2 regions of the Brevibacterium sp. LE-L genome follow, and region 1 is predicted to be linked to the other one. Evidence: predicted binding sites of a transcription regulator. Region 1 holds the regulator's gene; the other holds the start of a gene.
The links. Region 1 encodes LexA, which represses DNA repair genes until DNA is damaged. Its sites were predicted from a motif close to TCGAACANNTGTTCGA; they were not measured.
Positions count from the first base shown of each region.

Region 2: the regulator LexA is predicted to act here: its motif matches at 3,484-3,499, upstream of ruvA (Holliday junction branch migration protein RuvA).

Region 1 covers NZ_CP189759.1:1,755,491-1,762,681, forward strand. The annotation lists gene dapF (diaminopimelate epimerase) at 1-617, shown strand, start outside; gene ACQE2J_RS07900 (class I SAM-dependent methyltransferase) at 714-1,328, opposite strand; gene hflX (GTPase HflX) at 1,458-2,930, shown strand; gene ACQE2J_RS07910 (ATP-dependent DNA helicase) at 2,927-4,897, shown strand; gene lexA (transcriptional repressor LexA) at 5,015-5,770, opposite strand; gene ACQE2J_RS07920 (LysM peptidoglycan-binding domain-containing protein) at 6,005-6,343, shown strand; gene ACQE2J_RS07925 (histidinol-phosphate transaminase) at 6,498-7,191, shown strand, end outside.
Region 2 covers NZ_CP189759.1:2,127,108-2,134,298, reverse strand. The annotation lists gene secD (protein translocase subunit SecD) at 1-1,120, opposite strand, end outside; gene ACQE2J_RS09495 (preprotein translocase subunit YajC) at 1,159-1,695, opposite strand; gene ruvB (Holliday junction branch migration DNA helicase RuvB) at 1,777-2,820, opposite strand; gene ruvA (Holliday junction branch migration protein RuvA) at 2,871-3,467, opposite strand; gene ruvC (crossover junction endodeoxyribonuclease RuvC) at 3,576-4,172, opposite strand; gene ACQE2J_RS09475 (YebC/PmpR family DNA-binding transcriptional regulator) at 4,172-4,924, opposite strand; gene ACQE2J_RS09470 (NUDIX hydrolase) at 5,032-5,511, opposite strand; gene ACQE2J_RS09465 (alpha/beta hydrolase family protein) at 5,642-7,191, opposite strand, start outside.

The sequences.
Region 1 (7,191 bases):
CCCGCGACGGAATCAAAACCGTGCGCACCACCCTCAACCCGGCACTCGGCGTCCAGACCGGCGACGACGTCGTCGGCACGGGAGCGTCGGGACCCGGCTCGGCCAGCGACGCCTGGTACACGATCGACATGGGCGACTGGTCACTCGACCCGTCGAGCTCGGTGCTCGTGACCACCGGCGGCGTCGAAGTCGCTCGACCCGGACTGCGCGTGTCCACCGGCAATCCGCATACGGTCGTCGCGCTGGCCGAACACTCCGAACTCTCTGCCGCCGATCTGCGTGACGCCCCGGTCCTCGACCCGGTGCCCGCGGACGGTTCGAACGTCGAATACATCGTCATGGAGCCCGCTCGCTCCGACGTTGCCGGAGGAGAGGGCGCACTGCGCATGCGGGTGTTCGAACGCGGAGTCGGCGAGACCCGCTCCTGCGGCACCGGCGCATGCGCCGCAGCGATCGCCGCCCACCACTGGGCGGGGGAGACCTCGCCGCTGCAGTGGCGCGTCGACGTGCCCGGCGGACAGCTGCGCATCGAGATCGACCCGAACCCCGAGGGCACGAGCGGACGTGTCAGCCTCGCGGGCCCCGCGACCCTCGTCGCCAGCGGCACCATCAGCTGAGGCGCGAGCGGACCGCACTTCGTACGCGCAGCCGAGCCCGACCTCGGCGAGGGAAGACCTCAGCCTCGGCGCGGAATGACGTGTCGAACCGAAGACTCAGCCGCGGTGGACGGTGAGGACGCGAAAGCCCTTCGACGAACCCGTGCGTTCGATCGTGAACCCGTCCCCGAGCATCTGCGCGATCCATTTCTGCAGGGAATCGGCCCCGAGGTTCTTCGACACGACGAGATCGGCCCGACCGCCCGGCGCCAGTCGCGGCAGCCAGGTCTCAAGCAGTTCGTGGAGGGCGGCCTTGCCGATGCGGATCGGGGGATTGGACCGGATGGCGGAGAACTGGAGGTCCGCGGGGATCTGCTCGGCGGTGACGGGAGCAATCGAATCGAGTCCGAGCCGGCGCGCGTTCGCCGCTGTCGTCTCCAGGGACCGGGAGTTCACGTCGAGTGCCCACACTCGCAGGGCCACCTCGGCGTCCTTGGCCTCCAATGCGGTGTGCAGGGCGATCGGCCCCCACCCGCAGCCGAGGTCGAGGACATCACCGGTCGGCGGTTCGGGCAGATGCCGCAGCAGCACGGCGGTGCCGAGATCGAGGCGAGTCGGTGAGAACGTGCCTGATACGGTTTCGACGGTGACCTCGCGGCCGGCCAATTCGAGGCGCAGTTCGCGGGTCTTGGCCTCACTGCTCGGAGATTCGGTGAAATAGTGCTCTGACACCACTTCAGTCTAGACGGCTGTGGGAGAATTGATGGACACCATCGTCGGTGCGATGCGCCACCGTCGGTGCGCAGCAGGACCACGCCCACACGATCAGTACCGTGCGGGCGGCAGAGAACAAAGGAATGAATGACGTCTGAAGACAAGGAGCGTCGCAACGCGATGCTCGACCGTGTGCTCTCCCGAGGCGCCCAGGCCCTGGACGATCACGACACCACCCGCGAGGACGACCAGTTCGACCTCGCCGAGCGTGCCGCACTCACCCGTGTGGCCGGACTCTCCACCGAACTCGAAGACATCACCGAGGTCGAATACCGCCAGGTCCGACTCGAACGCGTCGTGCTCGCCGGCATCTGGAACACCACTCAGGCCGAAGCCGAGAACTCGATCCGTGAGCTCGCGGCGCTGGCCGAAACCGCCGGTTCGGACGTCCTCGACGCGCTCATCCAACGCCGTGACAAACCGGACCCCGGCACCTACCTCGGCAAAGGCAAGGCGAACGAACTCGCCGAGATCGTCGCCTCCGTCGGCGCCGACACCGTGATCATCGACTCCGAGCTCGCCCCCAGCCAGCGTCGCGGCCTCGAGGACGTCATCAAGGTCAAGGTCGTCGACCGTGTCGCCCTCATCCTCGACATCTTCGCCCAGCATGCGAAATCCCGTGAAGGCAAGGCCCAGGTCGAACTCGCCCAACTCGAATACCTCCTGCCGCGCCTGCGCGGTTGGGGCGAGTCGCTGTCCCGGCAGGCCGGCGGTCGTGTCGCCGGCGGTGCCGGAATCGGCTCCCGCGGACCCGGTGAGACGAAGATCGAACTCGACCGCCGCCGCATCCGCACCCGCATGTCCAAACTGCGCCGTGAGATCGCCGCAATGGCCCCGTCACGGGAGACGAAGCGGAAGAACCGCGCCCGCCACCATGTGCCCTCGGCCGCGATCGTCGGATACACGAACGCGGGCAAGTCCTCCCTGCTCAACCGGCTCACCGATGCCGAGGTGATGGTGCAGAACGCGCTGTTCGCCACCCTCGACCCGACCGTCCGACAGGCGAAGACCGCCGACGGCATCGTCTTCACCTACACCGACACCGTCGGTTTCGTCCGCAACCTGCCCCACCAGCTCGTCGAAGCCTTCCGCTCGACGCTCGAGGAGGCCGCCGGTTCGGATCTGCTCCTCCACGTCGTCGACGCCTCCCACCCGGACCCGCACGGGCAGATCCACGCCGTGCGCGAAGTCCTCAAAGACGTCGAGACCGGGGACATCCCCGAACTCCTCGTGTTCAACAAGTCCGATCTCGCCGAGGAGGCCGTGATCACCGGTCTGCGCGCGGAATATCCGAAGGCGCAGTTCGTCTCGGCCGTGACGAGGGAAGGCATCGACGCCCTCGTCGAGGCCATCGAGAGTCGGCTTCCCGCCCCGGACATCGACATGACGCTGCTCGTCCCCTATGAACGCGGCGACCTCGTGTCGAAGATCTACGCCCTGGGCACCGTCGAACACGAATCCCACGGGTCCGAAGGCACGAGCCTGCAGGTGAAGGTGCCGGCCGAAATCGTCGACGAGCTGCGTGAGTTCCAGCGTCCGGACCTGGTCATCGACGAGTGAAGGCTGTCGACGACCTCCTCGAATCCGCCGTTGGGGCCATCGGCGGATCGCCCAGGCAGGGTCAGCAGGATATGGCTCAAGCGGTCGCCTCGGCGGTCGACAAAGGCATCCACCTGCTCGTGCAGGCCGGCACCGGCACGGGCAAGTCCCTGGCCTACCTCGTGCCGGCGGCCGAATACGTCAATCGCACCGGCGGGAAGGTCGTCGTATCGACAGCGACCCTGGCGCTGCAGACGCAGATCATCCACCGTGACCTGCCGCGTCTGTTCAAAGCCGTGAAGAAGGACCTCGACCCGCTGCCGAGGGCCGCTCTGCTCAAGGGCCGACGGAACTATGTATGCAAGCACAAGCTCTCCGGCGGGTACCCCGACGAAGGCGAAGGAATGCTCTTCGACCTCGGTGCTGACGCCGAGGCGGGACGCAAACCGGCCGAACGCTCCGGCCTGGGCGAGGAGATCCAGAGGATCCGCACCTGGGAGAAGACCACAGACACCGGTGACCGTGATGACCTCATGCCCGGTGTCAGCGACCGCGCCTGGTCGCAGGTGTCCGTCAACGCCTTCGACTGCCTCGGATCGAACTGCCCCCTGTTCACCGAATGCTTCGCTGAGATCGCCCGGAACAAGGCCGCCGAGGCGGACATCGTCGTGACCAACCATGCGCTGCTGGCCATCGACGCCTTCGGCGAATCGAACGTGCTGCCCGAACACGATGTCATCATCATCGACGAGGCCCACGAGCTCAAGGACCGGGTGACCAACGCCCTGTCCGGGCAGATCAACACGAGCATGCTCTCGGCCGCGACGAGTTCGGTGCGCAAACACACCACCGTCCAGGACGGGGTCGTCTCCCTTCTCGACTCCGCTGCGGCGGCACTCGAACGCGCACAGTCCTCGGTGCCCGAAGGACTCATCCTCCATATGAGCGAAGCCCTCGGGCTGGCATTGACGCAGATCCGCGACTCCGCCCGACAGATCATCAACGACATCGGAGGCAAGACCGAAGACGCCGATGCCGGCCGGCAGATGGCCAAGGCCCGGTGTCAGGAGATCTTCGAACTCGCCGAACGCTTCTGCGATCCGGGCAAGAACGACGTCATCTGGCTCTCGCGGTCGACATTCCGGGAGAAGGAGACGACGAACCTCGTCGTCGCACCCCTGAGTGTGGCCGGGACCATGCGCTCGGGCATCTTCGAAGAGTCCACCGTCGTGGCCACCTCGGCGACTCTGTCCTTGGGCGGGAACTTCGACGCGGTCGCCGCATCCTTGGGACTCTTCGGCCCCGACGCCCCGAAATGGGACAGCCTCGACGTCGGCTCGCCCTTCGACTACGGCAGACAGGGCATCCTCTACGTCGCCTCCCACCTGCCCAAACCCGGACGCAGCGGCCTGAGCGACGAAGCGCTCACCGAACTCGAAGAGCTCGTCAGAGCCTCGAACGGCGGGGCACTGGGACTGTTCTCCTCTCGGGCGGCGGCCAATGCCGCAGCCGAACACCTGCGGGAGAAATTCGATTTTCCGATCCTGCTCCAAGGAGATGACGGCCTGCCCGCACTCGTCTCCCAATTCACCGCCGATGACCAGACCTGCCTGTTCGGCACCATGTCACTCTGGCAGGGAGTCGACGTGCCGGGCCGGACGAACCGGCTGGTCATCATCGACCGGCTGCCGTTCCCGCGCCCCGACGACCCGCTCATGCAGGCCCGCGCGCGGGATGCCGATCAGCGGGGTGTCAACGGCTTCATGGCCGTCTCCGCCACACATGCCGCGCTGCGTCTGGCACAGGGAGCGGGTCGGCTCATCCGCTCGACCAAGGACAGGGGAGTGGTGGCCGTGCTCGATTCGCGGCTGCGTTCGGCCCGGTACTCCGGCTTCCTCGTCAACTCGATGCCGCGGATGTGGCCGACGACGAACGCTCAGCTCGTGCGCACGAGCCTGGCCCGCCTCGCCGAGTCCGAAACGGAATGACTAGGCACTGCGCCTCGACGACCGATCGCTCCGCCTGAATGGCAGAACGCCTGCGACCGATCCGGTCGCAGGCGTTCTGTGTTCGAGCGTTGAGTGCCGGGGCCGCCGGCAGTGTGCTCAGAGGCGGCGGATGACAGCGACGACGAGCCCCATGATCTGGGCGTAGGTGCCGTCGATCGGCTCATAGTTCTCGTTCTGCGGCATCAGCCACTGCTCACCCGCCTTGCGCTTGAGCGTCTTCACGGTCGCCTCGCCGTCGAGCAGCGCCGCAACGATCTGGCCGTTGTCCGCGGTGTGCTGCTTGCGCACGACCACCCAGTCGTCGTGGCAGATGGCGGCTTCGATCATCGAATCGCCGACGACCTTGAGCAGGAACATCTCACCGGAGCCGACGACCTGCGTCGGCAGCGAGAAGATGTCATCGACTTCCTGTTCGGCGAGGATCGGGCCACCGGCGGCGATCCGTCCGACGACCGGCACCTGCACGGTGTTGTTGGCAAGCTCTTCGAACTTCGCCCGCTCCGCCTCTTCCTCTTCGAACGGATTGACGACCTCGATGGCGCGCGGGCGCTTCGGATCGCGGCGGACATAACCGAGACGTTCGAGCTGGGAGAGCTGGTGGGCCACGCTCGAGAGCGAAGCGAGTCCGGCGGCCTTGCCGATCTCGCGCATGCTCGGCGGGTAGCCGTTGGTCACGACAGCGCGTTCGATGGTTTCGAGCACGAGACGCTGACGTGGGGTGAGGCGGAAGTCGTCTTCGCCGGTCGAACCCTCAGGGATCTGAATCTCGTCGTCATCGCTGCGAGCGGCAGCGATCTCACTGGCAACATCTTCGTTGCGAGGCCGGCCTCTGCCTCGTTTGTTCTGAACCATTGCTCGTTTCCCTTCGTTCTATTCCCTGCCGCTGGACGCCGTGATCTCCGCTTCGAAGATACTCGTGTCAGTGCCGGCTGAGATGGTTCTGACAGATCAATCAACAACGCTGGTTCCCTCTCATTGTCGCATAGATGTTCGAGTTGGACTGGACATTTGTTCGATTGGCATGTTGAATAGAACAGACGTTCTACCGATTGCTGGTGGAATCGTACGAATGAAAGAGGTAATGCGATGTCTGCACAGAACACCGGGCTGCGCCTGACCACTCGTGGACGCCAGGCGGTTCGCCTTCTCCGGACCCTGCTCATTGCTCTCGTCGTCATCGGCGGAGCGCTCCTCCTCGCCACCCAGTCGTTCTCGGCCGCAGCGGTCGCCGAACCGGAATCCGAGAGCATCGGCATCGAAGCCGACGCGGTCGTCGTCGGTGAAGGCGAGTCGCTGTGGACCGTGGCCTCGAGCCTCGGACTTGATCGCGATACCCGCGATGTCGTGGCCGATATCGTCGACATCAACCATCTGACGACTCCGACCGTCCACCCTGGCCAGACCCTCGACGTCCCCGTCCGCTGAGGGCCGGCCGGGTGAGACCGGCAGCCGCGCAGCGTGGCAACGTGCGAGGTCGCCGGGGAGCTGCTTTCGGCCGCATCGGGCCGGAGCTCCGATGTCGGATCTCGAGGCTCGACCCGCCGCCGGAGCGGTGGGAGTCTCTCGGTAGACTGATCGCGTGGGAAACATCGAATCTTTGCCAGTGCGTGCCGACCTCGTCGGGCTCAAGCCCTACGGGGCTCCGCACCTCGACGTGCCGGTCCAGCTCAACGTCAATGAGAACGCCTATCCGCTCCCGGACGTCGTCGTCGACAGCATGCGTGCCGCCGTCAACAATCACTTCTCCGGGCTCAACCGCTACCCGGACCGGGAATTCACTGCGCTGCGCGAACACCTCGTCACCTATCTCAACGGTGTCAACGAACGCGCAGGAGACACAGTCGCACTCGAACCCGGCATGATCTGGGCAGCCAACGGTTCGAACGAAGTCCTCAGCCACATCGTCCAGGCCTTCGGCGGCCCGGGCCGCACCGTCCTCGGCTTCACCCCGTCCTACTCCATGCATCCGCTCATCACGACCGGGACCGGAGCCGAATGGAGGCACGTCGACCGCAGGGACGACTTCACCCTCGACGCTGAGACCGTCGCCGCCGAGGTCGCACGGGTCGACCCCGATATCGTCTTCCTCTGCACCCCGAACAACCCGACAGGCACCTCGATCGGCCTCGACGTCATCGACGCCGCCTACGAGAACTGTTCGGGCATCGTCATCGTCGATGAGGCCTACGCGGAATTCTCCCGCCCGGCCGCATCCTCGGCGATGACCCTGCTCGACGGCCGTCCGCGCCTCGTCGTGTCCCGCACCATGAGCA
Region 2 (7,191 bases), 370 kb from region 1:
TGATCGCAACATCAGAGCTCGGCGCTGAGAGCACAAGACCGTCGAGTTCGATGGCGAACTGGTTGTACGGCTGCTGTTTTCCGGTGATGTCCGAGGTGATCTGTTTGAAGATCTCACGCCCGGTGTTGTCAAACTTAAGATTCACCGCCGGCTGATTTGTCTGTACCCCATTTGAACCCGCCTTGTAGCCCGCGTTGGCATCCGCGAGGTGGTCACCGGAGAGTTCCACCGGACCGAGGATGTACTTGGCCTGACCGTCTTCGGAGCAGGAGACCACGGGTTTGTCCGCCGGCTCCTGTTCGCCGCCGGTGCGGTTCTTCGGATCCGAGCAGTCGAGCTCCGTGTATTCCTTGATGATGTCTTCGGACTGCCATTCGCTCGCATCCTTCTCAGGATCGAACAGCGGACGCGGAGTCGAATCGGTGACCTTCTTCGACTGATTCGACTCGCCGTCCTTCGCCGAAGTGCCGGCCGAACCGGAGGGTTCGGCGGCCTTCGACTTCGCGGCCGCCTCGGTGTCCGTCGACGAGACGCTTCCTGCCTTGGCGACTTCGCCGCCGCCTTCCGGAGCTTGGTCCTCGCCCTGAGCGTCGCCCTGGCCGTCCTTGCCGGTGAGGTCCTCGATGCGCTTGCGCTCTTCGTCGCTCAGCCCATCATCGCCGTCGGACTTCTCGCCCTTGTCGCCGCTCTGCTCCTGCTCCTTCTGGATCTGCTCCTGGGAGCGCGGGTCACCGACCAGCGCCACCCGGCGGAACACGAGCTGAGCCGACGACCGCACGAGGTTGCGTGTCTCTTCATCGGGGTTGCCCGGCAGGTTGACGATGATGTTGCGGTCGCCCTGCGTCGTGATCTCGGCTTCGGAGACCCCGGTCGAGTCCACGCGCTGGCGGATGATCGCCACGGCCTGGTCGAGCTGCTCCTTGCTGATGTCCGTGCCCTTGGACACCTGCGGTTCCAGAATGATCGACGTTCCGCCCTCGAGGTCGAGGGCGAGTTTCGGAGACGTCGTGGCGTTCGACCAGATGACACCGGCGGCGATGATGCCGGCAAGCACCAAGGTGATGATCGTCAGCCACAGGAAGCGCAAACCAGGACGTGGCTTTTCTTCGATATCGGACACGTTTCAGCTTTCGATTGGGAGCAGAGTGCGAGGACGAGTCAGTTGTTCTTGTCGGAGTCCGAATCGGAGGACTCGGCATCCGCCTCGGCGGCGTCTTCGGCCTCAGCCGAGTCCCCGGCATCGGAGTCGGAGGCCGCGGCCTCATCGTCCTCGGCGGCGACGGCATCGTCGTCAGGGGCATCCTGTTCGGCGCGCTTGCGTGCGTTCATGGCGTCGAGTTCGGCATCGGTGATCGCCGGCTTCTCGTCCTGGTCGTCGACATCGACGTCCGTCTCAGCAGCGTCGGCGACGGGAGCGTCGACGGGGGCTGCGGCGGCAGCCTCGGGGTTCTCGATCTGGCCGATGGCCTGGCGGTGGACGCGCAGAACGGTGCCGGGACCCGATTCGATGGTCACCTGGTTGCTCTCCTCGTCGATCGACAGCACGGTGCCGAAGACGCCGAAGGTCGTCATCACGGTCGCTCCGGGCACCAGACCCGTCTTGATCTGCTCCGCACGCGCCTTCTGCTTACGTCGAGAATTGAATAGGAAAAAGATCAGCAGCGCGGCAAGCGCAAGAGGGATCAACAAATCCACAGATATCAGCCTTTCATATGAATGAACCAGTGAACCAGCTTAGTTCGTCCTCACTGTCCAAGGCGAACTCATTTGCGGGGTTCAGTACTCATAGTTTGCTGGGATCTGCATTTCCAGATGCTTCCAGGCTGCCGAGGTGGCCACACGTCCGCGTGGAGTGCGGCTGATGAGCCCTTCGCGCACGAGGTACGGCTCGGACACCGTTTCGACGGTATCGGCTTCCTCTCCGACGGAGACGGCCAGTGTTCCCAGACCCACCGGCCCCCCGCCGAAGCGTTTGCACAGCACGTGGAGGACAGATCGATCGAGGCGGTCGAGCCCGAGCGTATCGACTTCGTAGACACGCAGCGCATTCACCGCGGCCTCCTCGTCGATGACGCCGCTGCCGCGCACCTGCGCCCAGTCGCGGACGCGACGCAGCAGCCGATTCGCAACGCGCGGGGTCCCACGGGAGCGGGTGGAGATCTCCTTCAGCCCGGCGAGATCCGCCTCGATGCCGAGCATCCGGGCCGAACGCTGCAGCACGGTGAGCAGATCGACGCTGGAGTAGAAGTCGAGGAGTGCGGTGAAACCGAAACGGTCACGCAGCGGCGCCGGCAGCAGTCCGGAGCGGGTCGTGGCTCCGACGAGAGTGAACTGCGGGAGGTCGAGCGGGATGGCAGTGGCTCCGGGTCCCTTGCCCACGATGACGTCGACGCGGAAGTCCTCCATCGCCACATAGAGCATCTCTTCGGCAGCGCGCGCCATCCGGTGGATCTCGTCGATGAAGAGCACTTCGCCCTCTTCGAGTGAGGACAGGATGGCCGCGAGGTCCCCGGCGTGCTGGACGGCCGGACCGGAGGTCACACGCAGGCTCGCGTTCATCTCGTGGGCGATGATCATCGCCAGTGTGGTCTTGCCGAGCCCGGGTGGGCCGGAGAGCAGCACATGGTCGGGGGCCTTCTGCCGGGCCTTCGCCGCGTCGAGGACGAGTGAGAGCTGTTCGCGCACCTGGGGCTGACCGATGAAGTCGGCCAGGCCCTTCGGGCGCAGTGCCGCCTCGGCGTCGCGTTCGGCCGTCTCGGCCTGCCCGGAGACGAGACGGTCGCGTTCGGCGCCGGTCATCGACTGATCGCCGAATTCCATCTCATAGGAGTCGACACCATCGCCGCCTGTTCCGGGTTCGAACGATCCGGTCATTTCTTCGCACCCAGCACCTTGAGCGCGGCCTTGAGGATGACGGAGGTCCCGGCCTCAGCACCGGTCTCCTCGACGACGTCGGCGACGACCTGCTCGGCCTGTGCTTCCTTCCACCCGAGTCCCACGAGGGCGTCGACGACCTGCTGGTTGCCGCCGCCGAAGGACAGGGTCGGTCCCGGGCTCGAGGCGGTGAGCTTCGGCAGCTTGTTCTCGAGTTCGAGGATGATCCGCGATGCGCCCTTCTTCCCGATGCCGGGAACCCGGGTGAGCGCGTTCGCATCCTGATTCGCGATCGCGGCGGCGAGCTCGTCGGGGCCCATAACGGACAGGATCGCCATGGCCAGGCGGGGGCCGATGCCGGAGATGGAGAGGAGGACGTCAAAGGTGTGGTTCTCGTCTTCGGTGGCGAAACCGTAGAGCGTCATCGAGTCTTCGCGCACCACGAGGCTGGTGACCAGTTCGATCTCCGCACCGTGTCGGGTGCTCGCCAGGGTGTCGGGGGTGACGTGGACCTTGCGGCCGACCCCGTAGGTGAGCACGACGAGGTGGTCAGCTGCGATCCGATGCACCGTACCGCTGAGGAAACTGATCACGGACTGCCTTTCAGGTGGGAACACGTGTACGAATCCAGGTTAGCAGTAACGCTGCTGACCGTTCGTCCCGGCACGCCAGAGACCCCGCGATGCCGCTGGTTCCGGCGACTATTTGGCCTTGCGCATGGCGTCTGCCCACTGCTGCTGGGCCTTCGTCAGCCCAGAGCCCTCCCGACCGCCGGCCTTGCGTTCGGTGAGGTCCTTGTTCTTGCCCGGAGTCGATTGCGCCGACAGCGCCCCGCGCCAGGAATGGCAGATGGCGATCGCCAGTGCATCCGCGGCGTCGGCGGGCTTCGGCGGGGAGTCGAGCCCGAGGATCCGCGTCACCATGGTGGTGACCTGCTTCTTATCGGCGCGACCGGATCCCGTGGTCGCGGCTTTGACTTCCGAGGGCGTGTGCATGGCCACGGGCAGGCCACGGCGGGCGGCCAGTCCCATCGTCAGCCCGGACACCTGCGCTGTGCCCATGATCGTCGAGACGTCGTTGCGGGCGAAGACCCGTTCGATGGCGACGACGTCCGGTCGGTAGGTGTCCAACCATTGGTCGAACGCCTCGGCGATGGATCCGAGGCGCAGGTCGACGGAGTCCGCGGACGGGGTCCGCAGCACGTCGACGGCGACCATCTTCACCTTCCGTGCGGGCAGGGTGTCGATGACACCGAGCCCGCAGCGGGTGAGTCCGGGATCAACGCCGAGGATGCGCATCAGGCGTCGAGTTCGGCGAGGACCTCATCGCTGACATCGGCGTTCGAGTACACGTTCTGCACGTCGTCGCAGTCTTCGAGCGCATCGATGAGGGTGAAGACCTTCTGCGCGGTCTCGGCATCGAGACTGACTTCGAGCCCAGGCACGAAGGAGGCCTCGGCCGAGTCGTAGTCGATGCCGGCGTCGACGAGTGCCGTCCGCACAGCCACGAGGTCGGTGGCCTCGCAGATGATCTCGAACTTCTCGCCTTCGTCCTTGACCTCTTCGGCACCGGCGTCCATGGTCGCCAGGAGGATCGATTCTTCGTCGGTCTCCGCGGCGTTGACGATGATGACGCCCTTGCGGTTGAAGTTGTACGTCACCGAGCCCGGGTCGGCCATCGAACCGCCGTTGCGGGTCACGGCCACGCGGACCTCGGAGGTGGCACGGTTGCGGTTGTCGGTGAGGCATTCGATAAGGAGGGCGACTCCGCCATCGGCGTAGCCTTCGTACATGATCGTCTCGTAGTTGACGCCCGAGCCGTCGAGGCCGCCTCCGCGCTTGACCGCGCGGGTGATGTTGTCTGCGGGGACCGAGTTCTTCTTCGCTTTCTGGATGGCGTCGAAGAGCGTCGGGTTGCCGTCGGGGTCAGGTCCACCGTTGCGAGCCGCAACCTCGATGTTCTTGATCAGCTTGGCGAAGAGTTTGCCGCGCTTGGCATCGATGGCCGCTTTCTTGTGCTTAGTCGTTGCCCATTTGGAATGACCTGCCACTGGTGTTCCTTCCTGTAGTTACAGCCTCTCAAGTCTATACGCTCCTCGAGGCTCTCCGCTCTGCCCGGGCCCGTCCCCGCCGCTTCAACGGTGCGGGTGGCCCCGCATCAGTCGATGACCAACGGCACCTCGGGCACGGATCCGGTCGTCGCCAGATCGATGAGGCTGAGCAGATTCTTCGGATAGATCGTTTCGGTCGTCGCCATGAGTTCGTCACGGGTCCACCACCGGAATTCCAGCAGGCTGCGCTTCTCGATGTCCGTCCACACCGCATCTTCGAGCTCGATGTCCTCTGCCGTCCGGAACGCGAAGTAGGTCTCGAGCTGACGCAGTGACTTCTCGGTGAACTTGAAGACCTCGTCACGCGTGGCCAGGGGGCCGATGAGTTCGTGCGGCTCGCATTCGATGCCGGTCTCTTCGGCGAGTTCGCGAGCCGCCGTCTGTGCGGCCGATTCGCCGAGTTCGGAGCCGCCGCCACAAGTCATCCACCATTGGTGACTCGGGGTCAGCAGATCCTGGGCCCTGATCAGGAGAACCTCGTCGCGCTCATTGAGTAATACGACCCTTGAGGCTTTACGAGGTTTCATGGTTCTCCAGTGGTCGACGACGAGGGGACGCAGGTGTTTGCAGAATAATGATGCTGGGGGTTTTCGGCAAGAGCGCGACAGGGGTCGAGAGCACGATACCGGCACCGTGCCTTCCCGACCAACTCGACGGTCATGCCCGTCCGGCGGGGGCCGCCAGATGTCGGTCCCACCAGTCGAGCACGGCTTCGAAGCGCTGTCGACGATGGCGTGGCTGCCCGGCACGGGAGAGCTCGTGGTTCTCCCCGGGGAAGATGAGCATCTCCGTGTCGACTCCGGCTCGCTGCAGAGCCGCATAGTACTGCTGGGCCTGTTCGAGCGGGCACCGGAAGTCGAGTTCCGAATGCATCACCAGGGTCGGGGTTCCGACCTGGTCGGCGTGGGCCAGCGGCGATTGGGCGGCGATGGCCTCGCGGCTGCGGCTCGTGTACTCCTCGGTGAAGAAGCGTCCGATGTCGGAGGTGCCGACGAAGCTGTCGGGATCGAGGTATCCGCGCTCGACGATCGCGGCGCGGAAGCGGTGGTCGGCGGCGATGGTCATGGCGGTGAGGTAGCCGCCGTAGGAGCCGCCTTGGATGCCGATCCGATTCCGGTCGAGGTTGGGTTCGGTCTCCAGGGCAGAGTCGAGCACGGCGAGCACATCGGACATCGCCGGGGCCGCCATATCGCCTTGGACCGCGGTGCCCCAGCTGCGGGTGCGGCCTCCCGAGCCGCGGGGGTTCGAGTACACGACCGCGTAGCCGGCCGAGGTGAGCACTTGGGTCTCGTCGAACCAGGAGTGTGTGTATTGGGCGAAGGGTCCGCCGTGGATGTTGAGGATGACGGGGAACGGTCCCTGTCCTTCCGGCGTGGCCAACCATCCGGTGATGGAGCCGCCCTCGCCGTCGACGCGCAGGACCTGCGGGGTCACGGAGTTCGCCGGTGCCGGGTGTTCCTTGACGATGACCGCGGCCGCGGCGGAGTCGAGTTCGATCTTGCCGAGCACAGCAGGTGAGTTCGGGGTCGCCCCGGTGAACACGAGAGTCGAATCCGCGATGTCGAAGCCGTTGATGACGGTCGTGTCATCACTGAGGAAGTCGAGTTCGTCGATGCCGATCTCCTCGGCGCCAAGGTCGATGCTCACGAGCCGGGACGCCCCATCGGTGTCGATGACGGCGATGGCCGCTCCCCCGCGGATCTGCGGGCGGATGGGGGCCAGCGCCACGGTCTCCGGGTCGGTCAGGCGCCGTGTGGTTCCGGTGCGCAGCTCGTGGACGTAGAGCCCGGGCATCTGTCCGACGAAGTCGAGTTCATCGCGGGTGAGATCATTTCCCATCAGCAGAACGGAGTCCTCGTCGAGCCAGATATGCATGCTCACGCTCATCCGCGGCAGCTGCAGCGGGGTCGGCTCCTCGCCCCCGAGCAGCCACACCGTCGAACGCAGATCCGGCTGGCCTTCGTCGGGGTGGAGTGCCGAGACCACGGACATCCGGGTTCCGGATGGGCAGAACTGCGGATCGTGGACATCGGTCACCGGTGCGTTCAGAAGCGTTGAGAGCGGAACTTCCCCGGCACCGCGGATTCCGACCGTGCCCGTTCCGGGTTCGGCGAGATCGACGAGGAAGGCGCGGGCGGGTCGGTCGTTCGTGTACCCGAGGCCGTTGCTCAGATAGGCCGCGGAGGTGATCCGGCGCGGGGCCTCCT